3 regions of the Arthrobacter sp. GW822-FHT05G07 genome follow, and region 3 is predicted to be linked to each of the others. Evidence: riboswitches for the same ligand, from Rfam matches in the RefSeq annotation. Region 3 holds a riboswitch; each other region holds the start of a gene.

Evidence for each region. Region 3 has a riboswitch for S-adenosylmethionine ahead of AC1RJY_RS08785 (DUF1737 domain-containing protein). Riboswitches for the same ligand answer to the same signal wherever they lie in the genome.
Region 1: it holds a riboswitch for S-adenosylmethionine, as region 3 does, so the genes downstream of both, AC1RJY_RS07525 (LLM class flavin-dependent oxidoreductase) here and AC1RJY_RS08785 (DUF1737 domain-containing protein) in region 3, are expected to answer to the same signal.
Region 2: it holds a riboswitch for S-adenosylmethionine, as region 3 does, so the genes downstream of both, metX (homoserine O-acetyltransferase MetX) here and AC1RJY_RS08785 (DUF1737 domain-containing protein) in region 3, are expected to answer to the same signal.

What each region holds. Positions count from the first base shown of each region.
Region 1 covers NZ_JBXALT010000004.1:56,122-61,617, forward strand. Annotated here, with positions in the region: gene AC1RJY_RS07520 (NtaA/DmoA family FMN-dependent monooxygenase) at 1-1,360, opposite strand, end outside; gene AC1RJY_RS07525 (LLM class flavin-dependent oxidoreductase) at 1,410-2,507, opposite strand; SAM riboswitch class IV at 2,543-2,652, opposite strand; gene AC1RJY_RS07530 (LLM class flavin-dependent oxidoreductase) at 2,875-4,011, shown strand; gene AC1RJY_RS07535 (rhodanese-like domain-containing protein) at 4,051-4,500, shown strand; gene AC1RJY_RS07540 (MFS transporter) at 4,464-5,496, opposite strand, start outside.
Region 2 covers NZ_JBXALT010000001.1:47,949-53,444, reverse strand. Annotated here, with positions in the region: gene AC1RJY_RS00265 (bifunctional o-acetylhomoserine/o-acetylserine sulfhydrylase) at 1-1,269, shown strand, start outside; SAM riboswitch class IV at 1,432-1,548, shown strand; gene metX (homoserine O-acetyltransferase MetX) at 1,564-2,685, shown strand; gene AC1RJY_RS00255 (hypothetical protein) at 2,709-3,098, opposite strand; gene AC1RJY_RS00250 (winged helix DNA-binding domain-containing protein) at 3,179-4,354, opposite strand; gene AC1RJY_RS00245 (SGNH/GDSL hydrolase family protein) at 4,384-5,226, opposite strand; gene AC1RJY_RS00240 (alpha/beta hydrolase) at 5,297-5,496, shown strand, end outside.
Region 3 covers NZ_JBXALT010000004.1:305,933-311,428, forward strand. Annotated here, with positions in the region: gene AC1RJY_RS08775 (NtaA/DmoA family FMN-dependent monooxygenase) at 1-876, opposite strand, end outside; gene AC1RJY_RS08780 (SulP family inorganic anion transporter) at 1,125-2,732, shown strand; SAM riboswitch class IV at 2,819-2,930, shown strand; gene AC1RJY_RS08785 (DUF1737 domain-containing protein) at 2,944-3,210, shown strand; gene AC1RJY_RS08790 (rhodanese-like domain-containing protein) at 3,207-3,617, shown strand; gene AC1RJY_RS08795 (O-succinylhomoserine sulfhydrylase) at 3,618-4,826, shown strand; gene AC1RJY_RS08800 (hypothetical protein) at 4,837-5,448, shown strand; gene AC1RJY_RS08805 (glutamate--cysteine ligase 2) at 5,445-5,496, opposite strand, start outside.

The DNA.
Region 1 (5,496 bases), 250 kb from region 3:
TCAGCGGGGCGCGGAGGCCGAGGTTTTCGCGGAGGTTGGTGCCTTCGTATTCGGTGCGGTAGACGCCGCGGTCCTGCAGCCGCGGAACCAGTTCGTTGACGATGTCGTCCAGGCCGCCCGGAACGATCCACGGAGTGATGTTGAAGCCGTCAACGGCGCCGGCGTGGGCGTATTCGGCGAGTTTGTCCGCAATATCGTCGTAGGATCCCACCAGGCCACGGCCATTGAGCCGGGAGCGGGCAGCGACGAACTGGCGGATCGACTGGCCGTTTTCCTTGGCGTCAGCTCGCCACTGGGCAGCGAGGTCCTTGGCGCTCTTCCCGTGGAAGGCGTTGCCGCGGGTGGGGTTGGTGACGTCCACAATCGGGTCGATGTCCGGCAGCGGACCGTCGGGGTCGTATTCGGTCAGGGTTCGTCCCCAGAACTGTTCCAAGTAGGCGATGGCCGTCTCAGGGCCCACCTGCAGGGACCGGACCCACTGGTGTTTCTCCTCAGCTTCTGCCGCTGTGGCACCGAGGATAAACTCCTGGCCCGGAAAGATCTTCACGTCATCCGCCGGGCGGCCGGCCTTGAGGGTGCGGGCCACGATGTCGTCCCGGAATTCCTTGGCGTCTTCCAGTTCCGGGTGCGCAGAGAAGATCACATCGGCGTTTCGAACAGCGAAGTCGCGGCCGTCCGGTGAGTCGCCTGCCTGGAACAGGACCGGGTGCTGCTGGCTGGAACGCGGCAAGCGCCCGGTGATTTCGACGTCGAAACTCTCGTCGTGGCGCTTGACCGTGCTGATGGCGTCCTCGCGGAGCCAGCGCGGATCATTCCGGGACCCGGCGATTGCACCGTCGGCCCAGGAATCCCAAATAGCCTTGGCCGTCTGAACGAACGCTTCGGCCCGGGTGTAGCGGTCCTCGTGCTGGAGAAACCCGCCGCGCCTGAAGTTGGCACCGGTCCATGCGTTGTCCGTAGTGACGATGTTCCATGCCGCACGGCCGCCGGACAGTAGGTCCAGGCTGGCCAAGCGGTGGGCAAGGTCCGCGGGATCGTTGTATGTGGTGTTTTGCGTGGCCACCAGACCGATGCTGGTGGTGACGGCTGCGAGCGCGGCGAGTGCGGTCTGGGCGTCGGGACGGCCGACGACGTCGAGATCGTGGATCCGGCCCAGGTGTTCCCTAAGGCGCAGTCCCTCTCCGAGGAAGAAGGCGGAGAAGAGGCCGCGTTCAGCTGTCTGGGCTACCCGGCGGAATGATTCGAAGTCAGTTTGCGAGCCGCTCTGCGCGTCCTTCCATACGGTGGTGTGGTTAACGCCTTGGAAGAAGACACCGAACTGGATCTGGCCGTTGCCTGCGATGCGGTGATGATGGGTCATGGTTCTGCTCTCTATGTCTGGCTCGTGGGCTCTTGGCGGCGGGCGATGGTCAGGCCGCGGCGAAGCGGTTCGCGGGACGGGGAAGTCCGAAGGTTTCCCGCAACGTGCGTCCCGGGGCCGGCGGTACCACCAGCCCGGTGCGGCGCAGTTCGGGCAGGACCTTGTTGGCCAGTTCGGGGAGGTCCACGTCCAGTACCGCTGGCTTGAGGCGGACGCCGTCGGCTGCTGCGAACAGCGTGGTGAGCAATTCCACCAGCCCTTCCGCGCTGCCCACGTAGCGGGCACCGCCCGTCCACTCTTCGTACGAGTCCAGCTCGGCCAGGCGGTCCTCCGCGGCTTGTCCACGGGAATCGAGGATGACGTCCAGCTCCACGAGTGTCCGTGGAGCGCCGGCCGTGGCTGCCGCTTGGGCTGCCTTTGCGAGGGCGTCCGGGGTTTCCGCGGTGATCAGGGCAACGTCAGCTTCGACGGCGGGAAGCAGCTCAGCGGGCGCGAACACCACCACCTGGCCTTGCAAGGGGCGCGGGATGATGGACGGTCCCTTGACGGAGAAGCGTTCACCTTCGAAGTCGGCGTGGTGCAGCTTGTCCCGGTCAATGTAGCGGCCGGTGGAGACGTCACGGATCACCGCGTCGTCTTCCCAGGAGTCCCACAGCCGGCGGCTCGCCTGCACGGCGTCTGCGGCTTCGCTGGTGTTTTCTCCTGCAGGCAACGGTGCTCGGCCCACCGATCGGGCTTCCTCTTCAAGGTTGTCCGCGTTGACCAGCCACCCTGCCCTGCCCAGCGAGGAGTAGTCCAGGCTGGCCAACTGCGTAGCCACATGGAACGGTTCGGTGAAGAGCGTTCCGGCCTCAGGGACAAGACCGATGGACCGGGTGATCGCTGCTGCAAAGGCCGCCCGCTGGATCGCGTCCAAACGGCCCGCAATCCCGGTGCTTCCAGGATCCACAACGCGGGTGTCCTTGAACGTTGCCACATGGAAACCGGCGATGTCCGCTGCTTGGACAGTTTCACGGATCCGTGGGCCCCCCAATAGTGCCTGCGGATCATGGTGGGCCTTGCGCCACGACGCTGGGTGGGCGCCATCGCCGTCGAGCTCCAATGCGATGACGCGGGAGCGGAATTCAGGTACAGGAGTGGAAGGCATGATTCTCTCTTTCAGAGCCGCGCGGCGGCCGGGACGACATTCACTTGCCGCATGTGCGGCCTGGTCTGTTTCCGGAGCACCCCGCCACTTAATGCCTGAGGGTTGCCGCAGCACGAGCCGGTCCTTGGCATGCTGACTCTTGACCTGGACTTGAATCTAGGAGGCTGTCCAAGGAATGTACAAACCGCTGGACTTGCGGCGTCAAGGCGGGAAATACCGCGTCAACGGGCTGCCAGATTCGTCATTTTCGGGCCGGAGAAGGCGCTCTTGTGACGGTCCGTTTCGCCGGATTTCGCTGGATTTAGTCCGGTTGAGCGGGGTGACGGATCGGCTTTGGGCTCTGCGCCGGGCTCCGTAGTGTCGTGCCATGCCGAAGCCTTCAGTTACTCCCCTGTCCGTCCTTGACCTCAGCCCGGTGTCGGCCGGGCAGACCCCCGGCGAGGCACTGCGCAGCACGCTTGACCTCGCGGCTGCTGCCGAGGCTTCCGGCTACTCGCGCTACTGGTTGGCCGAGCACCACCTCAATACCGGCGTTGCTGGCTCTGCTCCGCACATCCTTGCCGGTTTGGTGGCATCGGCCACCAAGACCATCCGTGTAGGGACCGCGGCCACGCTACTGGGGAACTACAGGCCGCTTCAGATCGCAGAGAGCATCGGAACGCTCGCGGCAGTATTCCCTGACCGCCTGGACCTGGGCTTTGGTCGCTCAGGTCCGCCCAAGTCGCCCAGCGAACCGGCACCCGGAGTGGTTCCCGCTGCGGAAGCCGTCAGCGATCGCGTGGTTGACGGTTTGCTGATCCCTTCACCACGACCCATCTTCGGCGCTGTCCTGCCCAGGAAGTTCCGGTTGCAGGGTGAACTGCTGGGCCGCTTCCCCGGGGATACGGACAACTTCGAGAACGACGTCCAGGACATCATCGGGTTCTTCACCGGCGACTACCGAACGAAGCACGGCGAGGAAGTCACGGCTACCCCGGCTCTGGGACAGGCGCCGCAGTTCTGGGTCCACGGCTCAACAGCCGGGCCAAGCGCACGGCTAGCGGGAAAACTGGGCCTTCCCTTCGGTGCGAACTACCACGTTGCACCCGCGGGCGTGCTGGACTCCATCGCCGAGTACCGCGCACACTTCGAACCGTCCGATACCTTGCAGGAACCGCACGTGATCGTCTCGGCAGACGTGTTGGTGGCCCCGGACGAACACCAAGCACAGCGACTCGCCCGCGGCTACGCCCAGTGGGTTTACGGTATCCGCAGCGGCCAGGGTGCCATCCCCTACCCCTCGCCGGACGATGCCCTGGATCTTCCTTTGGAAGCGGAAGCCCAGGAACTGATCAAAGACCGCGTGGACACCAGACTGGTGGGCGACCCCCACCAAGTCAGCGCCAAGCTGCGCACGCTGCAACGCGCCACCGGAGCCCAGGAACTGCTCATCACCACCATTGCCCACGACCCCGCCGACCGGCAGAACTCCTACCAACTGCTCGCCGAGGCCTGGGGTCTCTAGCTTTCCGATTTTCCAACCACCACCTACAGAGGGAGCACCATGTCCATCGAAACCACAGTTCAGGAATCAGTCCAGGAAGCGGTACAAGAAGACACCCAGCTGATTACCGCCGAAGCCGCCGCCAAACTCATCGAAGAAGGCGCCCTCCTGATCGATGTCCGCAGCGAAGGCGGCCGCGCCAGCACCGGCGCAGTCCCCGGTGCTGTGGTGGTCAACCGCGAGCATGTGGAGGAAGACTTCAGCCCGGAATCCGCCCACCGCCTGGCCCAAGTCAGCGGGACGGACCAGAAGATCGTGGTGTTCTGCGGCTCCGTGAACGGCTCACGTCCCGTCGCGCAGAAGCTCAAGGTGCTCGGCTACGCCAACGCGGTCCACGTGGACGGCGGCTTCCCGGCACTCCGCGACGCCGGCGTCCCCACCACCGGGCCGACGGCCCCGCCGGCTCCCGCAGCTCAGGCGTCCACTGGTTCGGTGGCCTCCGAACGCTGAGCACCTCCCGCCGTCGGACGTTCCGGCGTAAGTACTGCCGCCGCCGTCGGGGCTTCCATCCCGGAAGTCACGACGGCGGCACTTGCGTTTCTGCGGTCCCGCGCCTCGCGGAACCAGTCGAGTCCGCCGGCGAGCAAGGCGACGCCCAGCAGGACACAGCACATCACGATGCCTTGGTGGAAAGCGTCCCTTGAAGCCTGGCCGGTGGCCGCTCCCTGGGCTTGCAGGAACATGCCTGCGGCCGCGGCTGAACACATTGCCGCCGCGAATCGTTGGCTGAGTTGGTAGAAACCCGCCGCCACTCCGGCGGTGCAGGCAGGTGCGTGCGCAAGCGTGAGTGTCTGGTTCGGGGCGACCACCAGTCCGGTGGCTACACCCTGGGCAAGCCCGACAGCAGCTACCGCGAGAGCCGCTGTCCCGCCGTCGAGCCTTTGCACGAAAAGGTCCTTGGCAATTAGGCAAGCCAAGCTGCCCACGAGCGCGAAGACGATTCCGGCACGCCCGTACCGGGCTACGAAACGCCAACTGAAACTGGACGCCAGCAGCATCCCGGCGGCTTGCGGCGCGAGGATGGCCGCGGCCGCCAACGGCGCCATCCCTGTCCCGGAGAGGAAGTAGAAAGCGGTCACCGCGGCCATTCCGGCGCCGACGCCGAACTGGCAGAGCGCCACCACCGTGCCCAAGGCGTAACCCCTGGATTTCACCAACGAGGCACTAAGCAACGGGGTTCGGCCGCTCCGGTGGTAGAGGATCTCCCAGCCGGCGAAGGCCAGGAGGGCTCCCGTACCGACCGCCAACGACGTCACGGCGATGATGCCCGCACCGTAAATCGTTGGGATGAGGGAAGCGATCACCACACCGCCGAGCAACAAGGCGCCCAGGACGTCTATTGAGGGCTTGCTGTTTTCCAGCCGCTTGGCCGGACGTGGCAGGAGCCTGAACGCAAGCGGCACGAGGATTAGCACCAGCGGAACATTCGCGAGGAACAGGATCCTC
Region 2 (5,496 bases), on a different contig from region 3:
GAGCCTGACGCCGCCACCGGAGCTCGCTCGCTTCCGATCTACCAGACCACGTCCTTCGTGTTCCCCAGTGCCGAGAGTGCTGCCAACCGCTTCGCGTTGGCGGAGCTTGCACCCATCTACACCCGGATCGGCAACCCGACGCAGGATGTTGTGGAGCAGCGGGTCGCGAGCCTTGAAGGTGGCCTAGGGGCACTTCTGCTCAGCTCCGGACAGGCCGCGGAGACGTTCGCCATCCTGAACATCGCTGAGGCCGGGGACCACATCGTGGCGAGCCCCAGCCTGTACGGCGGCACGTACAACCTGCTGGCGCACACGCTGAAGAAGTTCGGAATTGCGGTCACCTTCGTGGAGGACCCCGACAATCTGGAGCAGTGGCGTGACGCCGTCCAGCCGAACACCAAGCTGTTCTTCGGCGAGGTTGTGTCCAACCCCCGCCAGGACGTGCTGGACATTGAGGGCATCGCCCGCACCGCTCACGAGGCCGGTGTGCCCCTGATCGTCGACAACACCCTGTCAACGCCCTACCTTATTCGTCCCATCGAGTGGGGCGCGGACATCGTGGTTCACTCGGCCACCAAATACCTGGGTGGTCACGGTTCAGCAATCGCCGGTGTGATTGTGGACTCCGGCAACTTCGACTTCGGCAAGGACCCGGAGCGCTTCCCTGGGTTCAATACCCCGGACCCCAGCTACAACGGACTGGTCTATGCCCGGGATCTCGGCAAGGACGGCGCCCTGGGCGCCAACCTCTCCTACATCCTCAAGGCCCGCGTCCAGTTGCTTCGCGATCTCGGCTCCGCCGTGTCTCCGTTCAACGCCTTCCTCATTGCCCAGGGTTTGGAGACCTTGAGCCTGCGCGTGGAGCGTCACGTTGCCAACGCCACCAAGGTGGCCGAATGGCTGGAAAGCCACGACGACGTCGAGTCGGTCGCCTATGCGGGCCTGCCATCCAGCCCGTGGTACAGCCGGGGCCGGAAATACGGCCCCAAGGGCACGGGCGCCATTGTTGCCTTCAACATCAAGGGCGGCGTAGAAGCGGGCAAGCGCTTTGTGGACGGACTGGAGCTGCACTCGCACGTTGCCAACATCGGTGACGTCCGCTCGCTGGTCATCCACCCGGCGTCCACTACGCACAGTCAGTTGACGGTGGAGCAGCAGGTGGCTGCAGGCGTCAACCCCGGCCTGGTGCGGTTGTCCGTGGGCATCGAGAACGTGGATGACATCATCGCCGACCTCGAAGCCGGCTTCCGGGCTGCCAAGGGCGCCTAACGCTGCGGTTCAAAGTCTCAGCCCGACTGCCGCCCGCGTCGACGATTATTCGCCGGGCGGCAGTTCAGGGTGCTCATTCGTGAACGAAGGCACCCCAAACCGTCACACTGTTGTCACATTCTTCGCCAGAACCGCCCTGTATTTCCTAGACTCTTCGTATTAGGTCATGAGTGCCAGCACACAGCCCCGGCTTGCTGGCCGGCAACCCTCCTCCGCGGTGGGGTGCCCCGGGTGAAGACCTGGCCTGTTCGCACGCAAGGCGACGGGCAAGCGCGAGGTTAAGGTGTCAAAGGAATGACCATTACTGCTACAGCCCTTCCAAAATCCGGAGAAGAAGACGGAATCGTCAAGTACGCCGGCATAGGGCCGCTGGAACTTGAAGCCGGCGGATTCCTTCCCGACGTTGTCCTTGCGTACGAGACCTGGGGGCAGCTGAACTCCGACGCATCCAATGCCGTACTCGTCCAGCACGCGCTCACGGGCAGTACACACGTAGCCCGCGGCGCCACGGATGAAGAAGGCTGGTGGGAGCAACTTGTTGGACCAGGTGCCACCATCGACACCAACAAGTTCTTCGTCATCTCCATCAACATCGTGGGCGGCTGTTACGGCAGCACCGGCCCATCATCAGCAGCACCCGATGGCAAGCCCTGGGGTTCTCGTTTCCCGTTGGTCACTCTGCGCGACAGCACGGTGGCTGAGTCACGCCTTGCCGATGCTTTGGGCATCGACTCCTGGCACGCCGTGTTGGGTGGGTCGATGGGCGGCGCCCGTGCGCTCGAGTGGGCCGTGACGTTCCCCGAGCGGGTGGAGCGCTGCGCCGTGATCTCGGTGGGCGCCTACAGCACGGCCGAGCAGATTGCCTTCGCGCAGGCCCAAACCCTGGCCATCCGGCAGGACCCGAACTTCAATCACGGCGACTACTACGGTGGTACCGCGCCTGAGCATGGTTTGGCGTTGGCCCGACGTATCGCCCACATCACTTACCGCTCAGCGTTGGAGTTGGACTTCCGCTTCGGCCGGCAAGCCCAGCACCAGGAGACGCCGCTGACAGCTGCTGTGCTGGGGGAGCGCGGGCGCTACCAAGTGGAAAGCTACCTGGACCACCAGGGGACAAAGCTGGTCCGCCGTTTCGATGCCAACAGCTACATCGCCATTACCGAGGCCTTGATGTCCCATGACGTCACTCGTGGTCGCGGCACGTTGGAAGCGGCATTGTCGCGCACCAAGGCTGAGTTCTTTGTGGCGGCCGTGGACAGCGACAGGCTCTACTTCCCGGCACAGTCGCGGGAACTCGCCGCGGCACTCCCGGGAGACGTATCGGTCCACCTCATTGAGGCGCCGATTGGACACGATGGCTTCCTCACCGAGATCGGCCAGCTCTCGGCGCAGCTCCGCGAAGCCTTCTTCGGCTAAGCCAGGCTCACGTTCAGGGTGGCCTAGCCGTTCATGATGTCGCCGCGCTGCTTCATGTAATCCTCCATGGCGATCTCGCCGTTGCTGAACTTCGCATCCAGCTCGGCCAGCTTGCGCGCACGGTAGCCTTGCGGCTGCGAGCTTCCCGTTGCGGGAAACGGCGTGGGGGACGAAGAGTTCGACGGCGGCCCGGCCTGCGGTGTCTCATCCGCGGGGCGTACGACGATCGGCTCCGACGGGTACCCGGGGTAATTCTGCGGCGGGTACCCCGGGCCCGGCAGATTCTGCGGCGGGTACCCGGGGCCGCGGAACGTGTCATTCTGGATCCGACGCGCCCGGGAGCGGTTGTACATGCGGATGCCGAGTGGAATCAGCCACGAGCAGACGATGATCCAGAAGATCAGATTGTTCACAGTGCAGGCCTCCTAGGTCTCATCCCAGCTTAGTCCTGCCACCTGGACGCGGCCCGTCTCCCGGAACCAGCCCGGCTAATTCACACCAGCGTGGTCTCCATGCCCAAGAACCGGCCGTAACGATCCGCCTCGGCCTCCAAGGCGTCTTGTTCTTCCGCCGTTGCCGGCCGGTTCATTCGGACATCGAGTTCGCAGGTCATGCCGGAGAAACTGTGGCGCCACCATCCGGCCAACCTGCCGTTCAGCAGGACCACGTGCATGGGTCCGTTGTCCTCGGGGAAGTATGGCGCCGTTCCACCAAGGAAGTGCCGGGACTGTGAGTAGCCCATCACGTATTCGTCGTAGCACTGAATGAGGTCCAGGCGGGGGAGCCCGGGGTCCTCCATCGCTGAAGGATCGTCGCCGTTGGTGAGAGCCTCCGCTTCCTCAGAGGCCAGATAGAACTCCAGACCATCGAAGTGAACGGTGCCCAGGCTCCCGGGGGAGATCTCCTCAGACACGCCGATCCCCCGCTTCACGTCTTTCATGGTCAGCCCGGACCACACGGCACAGTCCTTGATCGTGGCGGGTCCCCGGCTGGTGAAGTACCGGAGTGCCAACTGTCCAAGGGCCTGTTCGCGGGCTTCGGCAGTCAGCGGTGACAGAACCGAACCGGGAACGCGTTCCTCGAACAGGGCATATGTCTGTTTCAGGGCACCTCCGGCGGAGCGGACGGGGGAGCCACTCACCAGTATCCGGCTGATTTCCGCGTGCATGAGGTGGTAGATGAACCCCAGGCCCTTTCCGGGGAAGCCTGCTTGTTCCAAGACTTCGGCGAGTTCCTCGCGCGTCTTGTGGGCTCCTCCGGCCACGGCAGCGGCCAGGATCCGGCCACTCTTTGCAGCAGCCCCCTCATCGATTCCCGTCTGACGGTACATGCCTTTGTTGCCCTGGTGGAGGCGATCTGCGGACAATCCCATCAGCCAGCCAAGATCGTCCCGATGCACAAAGTGCCAGGTGGGCCGGAGGATGTGGGTCCGCAGGATGACCCCGTCGGATACAGCCTGCTCAACGTCTGCGGCCGTGACCATCGGTGAAGTGCTGGCGGAGCTTCTCTGAGCAAGGGTCCATCTGGCATAGGGGAATTCTTGCGACTGCACGGCCAGGAGGTTCCGGACCACGTCCCCGGGATTTCCGGCAAAGGGGGCCCGCAACTGCTGCCTCCGTAGCCGTGTCCGCCTGATAGTCTCCGCGGACAGGGAGCTGTCACCCGGCACGGCGGACCTCGCAGTGAAGAAGCGTCACGTCAGCTGCGCGGCACCAGGGTGCCGGTAGAGCCGAAGACAGGTCCCGGCGTCGGACGCTTTGGCGTGATGCCGTCGCCTGAGGACCGGTGCCGAAGCCGCCGGATGACCCAGGGGACAAAGTACTCACGAGCCCACACGAGGTCCGATGAGCGGGCTTCGCGCCATGTACGCGGCGGAAGGGCCTTGGGCATCAGGGGCTCGAGCGTGTGTTGGACGTTCAGTGCCTCCAGGACCATCATGGCGATGGTGTGATGGCCCAGCGGCGAGAAGTGCAGGCGGTCCGCGTCCCACATCTGGGTATCAGCCAGCTGCCGCAGGGACCACATGTCGGCGATGATGGCGTCGTGGCGGGCGGCCACCGTACGGAGGTTTTCGTTGTAGATGGCAACTTTGCCGCGGATACGCCCCAAGACCGACGCGGCAGTATCCGGACCGTTGAAGAGCACCACGGTGGCGCCGCCGGAGCCCAGCTGCGCCACCGCGGCATCGAGCTTTTCGGCCAACAGATCGGGATCGCCGCCGGGGCGGATGAGGTCGTTGCCGCCGGCCGAAATGGACACGAGGTCCGGCTGCAATTCCAGGCAGGGCGTCACCTGTTCATCGATGATTTGCTGCAGCAGCCTGCCACGGATAGCGAGGTTGGCATAGGCGAAGTCTTCCTGTCCGCGGCTCAGCTCCTCAGCGACCCGGTCAGCCCAACCTCGGTGACCACCCGGGTTCCGGGGCTCGGGGTCGCCGATGCCCTCCGTGAACGAGTCACCCAGTGCCACGTAACGGCTCCAAGGATGCTTTTGAACGGACTCGCCCGGCTTCAGTAAAGGATTGTTCTCACTCACGCTCATATCCTGCACCGTGACGGCGACCCTACGCCACCGTAGGTTGTTACTTGTGGGTAACTGCAAGAATGGACCCATGACTGAAGCACCCACATTTCCCGCCCCCGTAGTCCTGTGGTCCCACGATGAAGCCGAGCGTGCAGGCAAGCCGCTCCTGGTCCTGCTTCACGGCTATGGATCCAACGAGGACGATCTCTTCAGCCTGGCCGGATTGCTGCCCGACGGCTTTGTTGTCGCCGCCCTTCGCGCACCGATGCCCATGGGGCCGGGCTTCAC
Region 3 (5,496 bases):
GGAACCAACAACCGTGGGTTTCAGGACAAAAAGTACCTTGACGTCGTCGGGCTTCCTCCCCGCCTTGGCGGCTTCGGCGCGGATCGAATCCCGGTAGGACTTCATCCCTTCAACGCCACGCGCCAAGGCAATGGCCACGTCAGCATGGCCGCCTGCGAATGCTTTGCCCCGGGGAGAGGCACCGGCCTGCACCAGCACGGGTTCTTCCGGCAAGGGCGCCGTGTTCAGCGGTCCCCGGACCTTGAAGAAGTCGCCCTCATGGTTGATCGGGTGCACTTTGCTGTGGTCTGCGAACACTCCCGCCTCAACATCCTCAAGCACAGCAGCAGGTTCCCAACTGCGCCAAAGCCGCCTGACGACGTCAACGAATTCCTCCGCTTTCTCGTAGCGGAGGTCGTGTTCGATCTGCTGATCCAGCCCGTAATTCTGCGCTGCGAGATCACTGCCGGAGGTAACCACGTTCCAGCCAAGCTGGCCTTCCGAGAAGTGCTGCAGTGTGGCCAGAAGCCTGGCGGCGGTGAAGGGAGGGTAGAAGGAAGCGCTGACCGTGGGCACGATCCCCAGGTGCTCCGTGGCGGAGAGAAGGTACGGAACCAGCGCCAACGGATCATGCTTTGGCGCGAAAGACGCGTGGGCCAATGAGACCTCAGCCGTACCGCCATACGTGTCCGGAACAGTGAGGGAATCCTCGATGATGAACAGGTCCAGCCCGGATCGCTCAAAAGCGCGCACGGCTTCCTGGTACAGGGCGGGTTTCTTCCAGTCGTAGCCCAAGCCGTAACCAGGAGTGCCCCAGCCTTGGACTCCGAAACCGTGGCCCACAAACCATCCAAAGTGCAGCATGGGCTTGAGTGTAGAACTGCTCTGTCCGTTCACCGCGACCTGATTTCATGCGAAGTTACAGGGGGTCGTACTGCGTCAATTATGCTCCCGGGGCGTCACATTTGGGTGGGACTCATGAGCGTTCGAATTTTCCACATACGGCGGGCTCCTTGTTCCGCAAACAGCATGGGTCGGGAATGATCGCTGTATGAGTTCCCCCCCCCCGCACCTCCGCCAAGGACCGGCTTTCGGGCGTCTGGGCGCTCAAGGGATACAAGCGCGAATGGCTGCGGCATGACATCGTGGCGGGCGCTGCGTTGTTCGCCTTACTGGTGCCAGCCGGCATGGCCTATGCGCAGGCGGCCGGCCTTCCTCCCGTCACCGGACTGTACGCAACGGTGGTCCCGTTGCTGGTTTACGCCATTGTGGGGCCTTCCCGCATCCTGGTCCTCGGACCCGACTCAGCCCTAGCCCCCATGATCGCCGCCGCCATTGTGCCGCTGGCAGCTGGCAGCAGCGAAAAATCGGTGGCATTGGCCGGGCTGTTGGCTGTGCTGATCGGGGTGATCATGCTGGCCGGTTCTGCCCTGAAACTGGGAACCATTACCGGCCTGCTGTCCAAACCCATCCGGCTCGGATACCTGAACGGAATTGCGTTACTGGTGCTGCTGTCGCAGCTACCGGCGTTCTTCGGGATAGAGGCCGACGGCGACATCTGGGAGAAGCTCGCGAAGGTCACCACCGGGGTGCTCGGCGGTGACGTCAATGTCACCGCCCTGCTGCTGGGTAGCGGTTCCCTTGCCCTCATTTGGATCCCGCGGCTGCTGAAGTGGAAGGTACCCGGCGTCCTGCTGGCGGTGGTCGGCTCTTGCGTTGTTACGGCGGTTTGGGGCCTGAACGACGACGTGAAGGTCACCGGAGTCCTGCCGCAGGGCCTCCCGATGCCCGCACTCGGGGGCATCGGCTGGGCTGATGCTCTCACGCTGCTTCCCGCTGCGGCAGGGATCGCCCTCATGGCCTTCGCGGACACCGGCGTCCTATCCCAAACATTGGCGGCCAAGGAAGGGAAGAAGGTCTCGGGAAACAGGGAAATGGCGGCGCTCGGGGCAGCCAACGCGGCCACCGGACTGCTGGGCGGATTCCCGATCTCCGGCAGTACCTCCAGAACCCCGGTGGCCGTGGATGCTGGTGCCAAATCCCAGATGACCGGCGTGGTGGGTTCCGTGCTGGTGCTGGCCTTCATGCTGCTGGCTCCCGGAGTGACCGAGTACCTGCCCTCCGCAACGTTGGCCGCCGTCGTCATCGCCGCAGCCATTGCCCTCGCGGACCCGGCCGGCGTGAAGCGGCTCCTCAGCCTGAGCCGCAGCGAATCTGTGGTGATGCTGGCCGCGTTCCTGGGCGTCCTCACCGTTGGGGTACTGCAGGGAATCGTGGTGGCCATTGCGTTGGCGCTTTTGGACTTCGTGCGGAGGGCCTGGGATCCGTACCGGACAGAACTCGGTGCTGAAGAAGGGCTCCCTGGCTATCACGACCTTGAGCGGCACCCCGATGGTGAACGCATCCCGGGACTTCTCATCCTCCGCTTCGATGCGCCGCTGTTCTTCGGTAATGGGCAGGTACTGGCGGCCTTTGTCCGGGAGCAACTTGACGAGGCACCGGATGAGACAACAGATGCCATTACCCACGTCATCCTCGCCGCGGAGCCCATCACCGGGATCGACACTACGGCGCTGGACGACCTCGTCACTTTGGATGAATGGCTGGCAAGCAAAGGCGTGGACCTGGTGTTCGCCGAACTGAAGGGACCTGTGAAAGACAAGTTGATCCATTTGGGCACAGCGGCCCGCTTTACGCCCGACCACTTCTTCCCAACGGTGGGCGCGGCAGTGCGTGCGCTGAAAAACGAATAAGGGATGAGCCGCCGATTACGCAACATGACGGCCCCGCAACAGCCCGCAAGTGCGGCCCGATGCCCGTGGATGTTACGTTTTTCTTGAGTAATGAGCACCAGCGCAAAGCCCTGACTTGCTGGTCGGCAACCCTCTCTCCGGCGGGGTGCCTCAGGTGACTACTCGGCGTATCGACAACTCGTACTGCAAGCGTGACTGAGGAGCACCAGCAATGCCTGAACCCACTGAAGAAAAACTCTCCTACCGCCTGATTACAGGCCCGGATACCCGTGATTTTTGCGAGCGCATCCACAACTCGCTCGCAGAAGGTTACGTGCTTCATGGCAGCCCGGCCGCCACGTTCAACGGCACCGACGTGATCGTTGCCCAAGCCGTTGTCCTCCCTGCCGCGATCGCCAGTGCGGATGCTGCGGTAGCCAACGCCGTCGATCAGCTGGAAAACTACGACGACGAAGAAGCATTTGAGGGCCACGCATGAGCTACGCAGGTGATCTGACCCCGCAGGACGCGTGGGCCAAGCTTCAAGAGGGCGCCATCCTGGTGGACGTCCGCACCGAGGGCGAATGGGCCCACATCGGCATCCCCGATACCAAAGCCACCGAGAACGACCCCCTGTTCATCCAGTGGAATTTGGCCGGCGGCATTCCCAACTCCCGTTTCATCGAGGATCTGCAGCAGCAGGCACCCGAAGACGACGGCGTTGAGCTGGTGTTCCTGTGCCGTTCCGGCCAGCGCTCCATCTCGGCCGCAATCGCCGCAACCCAGGCCGGCTTCACTGCCTACAACGTCCTTGAGGGCTTTGAAGGCGAACCGGACCGCTACGGCGAACGCACCGTTAACGGGTGGAAGAACCGTGGCCTGCCGACGAATTTGGGGACCGAGTAAGTGACTTTCAATCCCGACGCCGCTGGCTGGAGCCCTGACACCCAAGCCGTCCGCGGTGGCCTTGACCGTACCAATTTCCAGGAAACGTCCGAGCCCGTTTTCCTGAACTCCGGGTTCGTTTACGAGTCCGCAGCCGCCGCAGAGCGAGCCTTTACCGGTGAGGACGAACGCTTCGTCTACTCCCGCTACGGCAACCCGTCCGTGGCCACGTTCCAGGAGCGGCTGCGGCTGCTTGAAGGAACCGAAGCGTGCTTTGCGACGGCGTCCGGCATGTCCGCTGTCTTCACCGCTTTGGGTGCCCTGCTGGCTGCCGGCGACCGCGTGGTTGCCGCCCGCTCCCTGTTTGGCTCCTGCTTCGTGATCCTCAATGAGATCCTGCCGCGCTGGGGCGTGGAGACGGTATTCGTGGACGGCCCGGATCTGGAGCAGTGGCGTGAAGCCCTCTCCGAACCCACCACCGCGGTGTTCTTCGAGTCGCCGTCCAACCCGATGCAGGAGATCGTCGATATCGCTGCAGTCAGCGAACTGGCGCATGCCGCCGGGGCGACTGTCGTGGTCGACAATGTCTTTGCCACTCCGCTGCTGCAACGCTGCGGTGAGCTGGGCGCCGACGTGATCGTCTATTCCGGCACCAAACACATCGACGGCCAAGGGCGCGTCCTTGGCGGCGCAATCCTGGGCACCAAGGAATTCATCGACGGCCCGGTCAAGCAGCTTATGCGGCACACCGGCCCTTCGCTGTCCGCGTTCAACGCCTGGGTGTTGACCAAGGGCTTGGAGACCATCGGGCTGCGCGTGAACCACAGCTCCGCGTCCGCTTTGAAGATCGCCGAGTGGCTGGAGCAGCAGCCTGCCATCAGCTGGGTCAAGTACCCGCTGCTGAAGTCGCACCCCCAGTACCAGCTCGCCGCGAAGCAGATGAAGGCCGGCGGTACGGTGCTGACGTTTGAACTCTCGCCTTCAGCCGGTCGGTCAGCCAAGGAGGCAGCCTTTGCGTTGCTTGATGGCCTCAGCGTGATCGACATTTCCAACAACCTGGGCGACTCCAAGTCCCTCATCACGCATCCGGCAACCACCACCCACCGGGCCATGGGGCCGGAGGGCCGCGCGGCCATCGGGCTTTCTGATGGTGTGGTGCGACTGTCCGTGGGACTTGAAGATGTGGGCGACCTTATCTTGGATCTGGAGAAGGCCCTCAAACAGGTCTAATCTTGCTGCCATGAGCGGGAACCATCCGTATCGCCGTGCCGGAGCAGTAATTGTTGCCGGCACGGTGGTGTGGTTCGTCGGAATCTCGCCGGTCTCACGCGTCTACATCACCCCCGACGACGCCGAGCGCCTCCGCATGCTGCAAGCCGGCCAACGCGGCTGGATCACAGGGCAGCACCTTACCGCGGCAGGAACAGTTGCAGTGCCTGTGGGATTCGCAGCCTTCGCCCGTTCCATTCCGGACTCGGGCACCTCACACAGGAAGGCGAAGAAATGGGCTAATGGCGCTGCAGCCGCACTGCTTGCCGGCGCCCCGCTCTTCGTTTCCAGTCTTGCCCGGCGGGCTTCCGATATTGAGGGGTTCGCCTACCGCCGTGGATCCAACGCGCCGTTCCTGGCCTATTCCGGGCTGCATGTTGTGGCGTTGGCCGCGCTCGGCGGGAGCCTTCTATCCTTGCCTGTCAAACGATGGATCGGGGTTACGGCTGCGGCCTCCGCGCCCATCTACGGGGCCATCCTCGTGGCCAAGAAGGACATTCCGCCGTTCGCTTTCTACCTGATTGAGGGACTCGCGGGCGCTTACCTGTTCGCGTGGGAGCAGCCGGAAGAACGTGAGGCCTAAGGTCGCCTGACCCGGGTCAGCATGGGCGCCGGATCCTTATGAGCATCG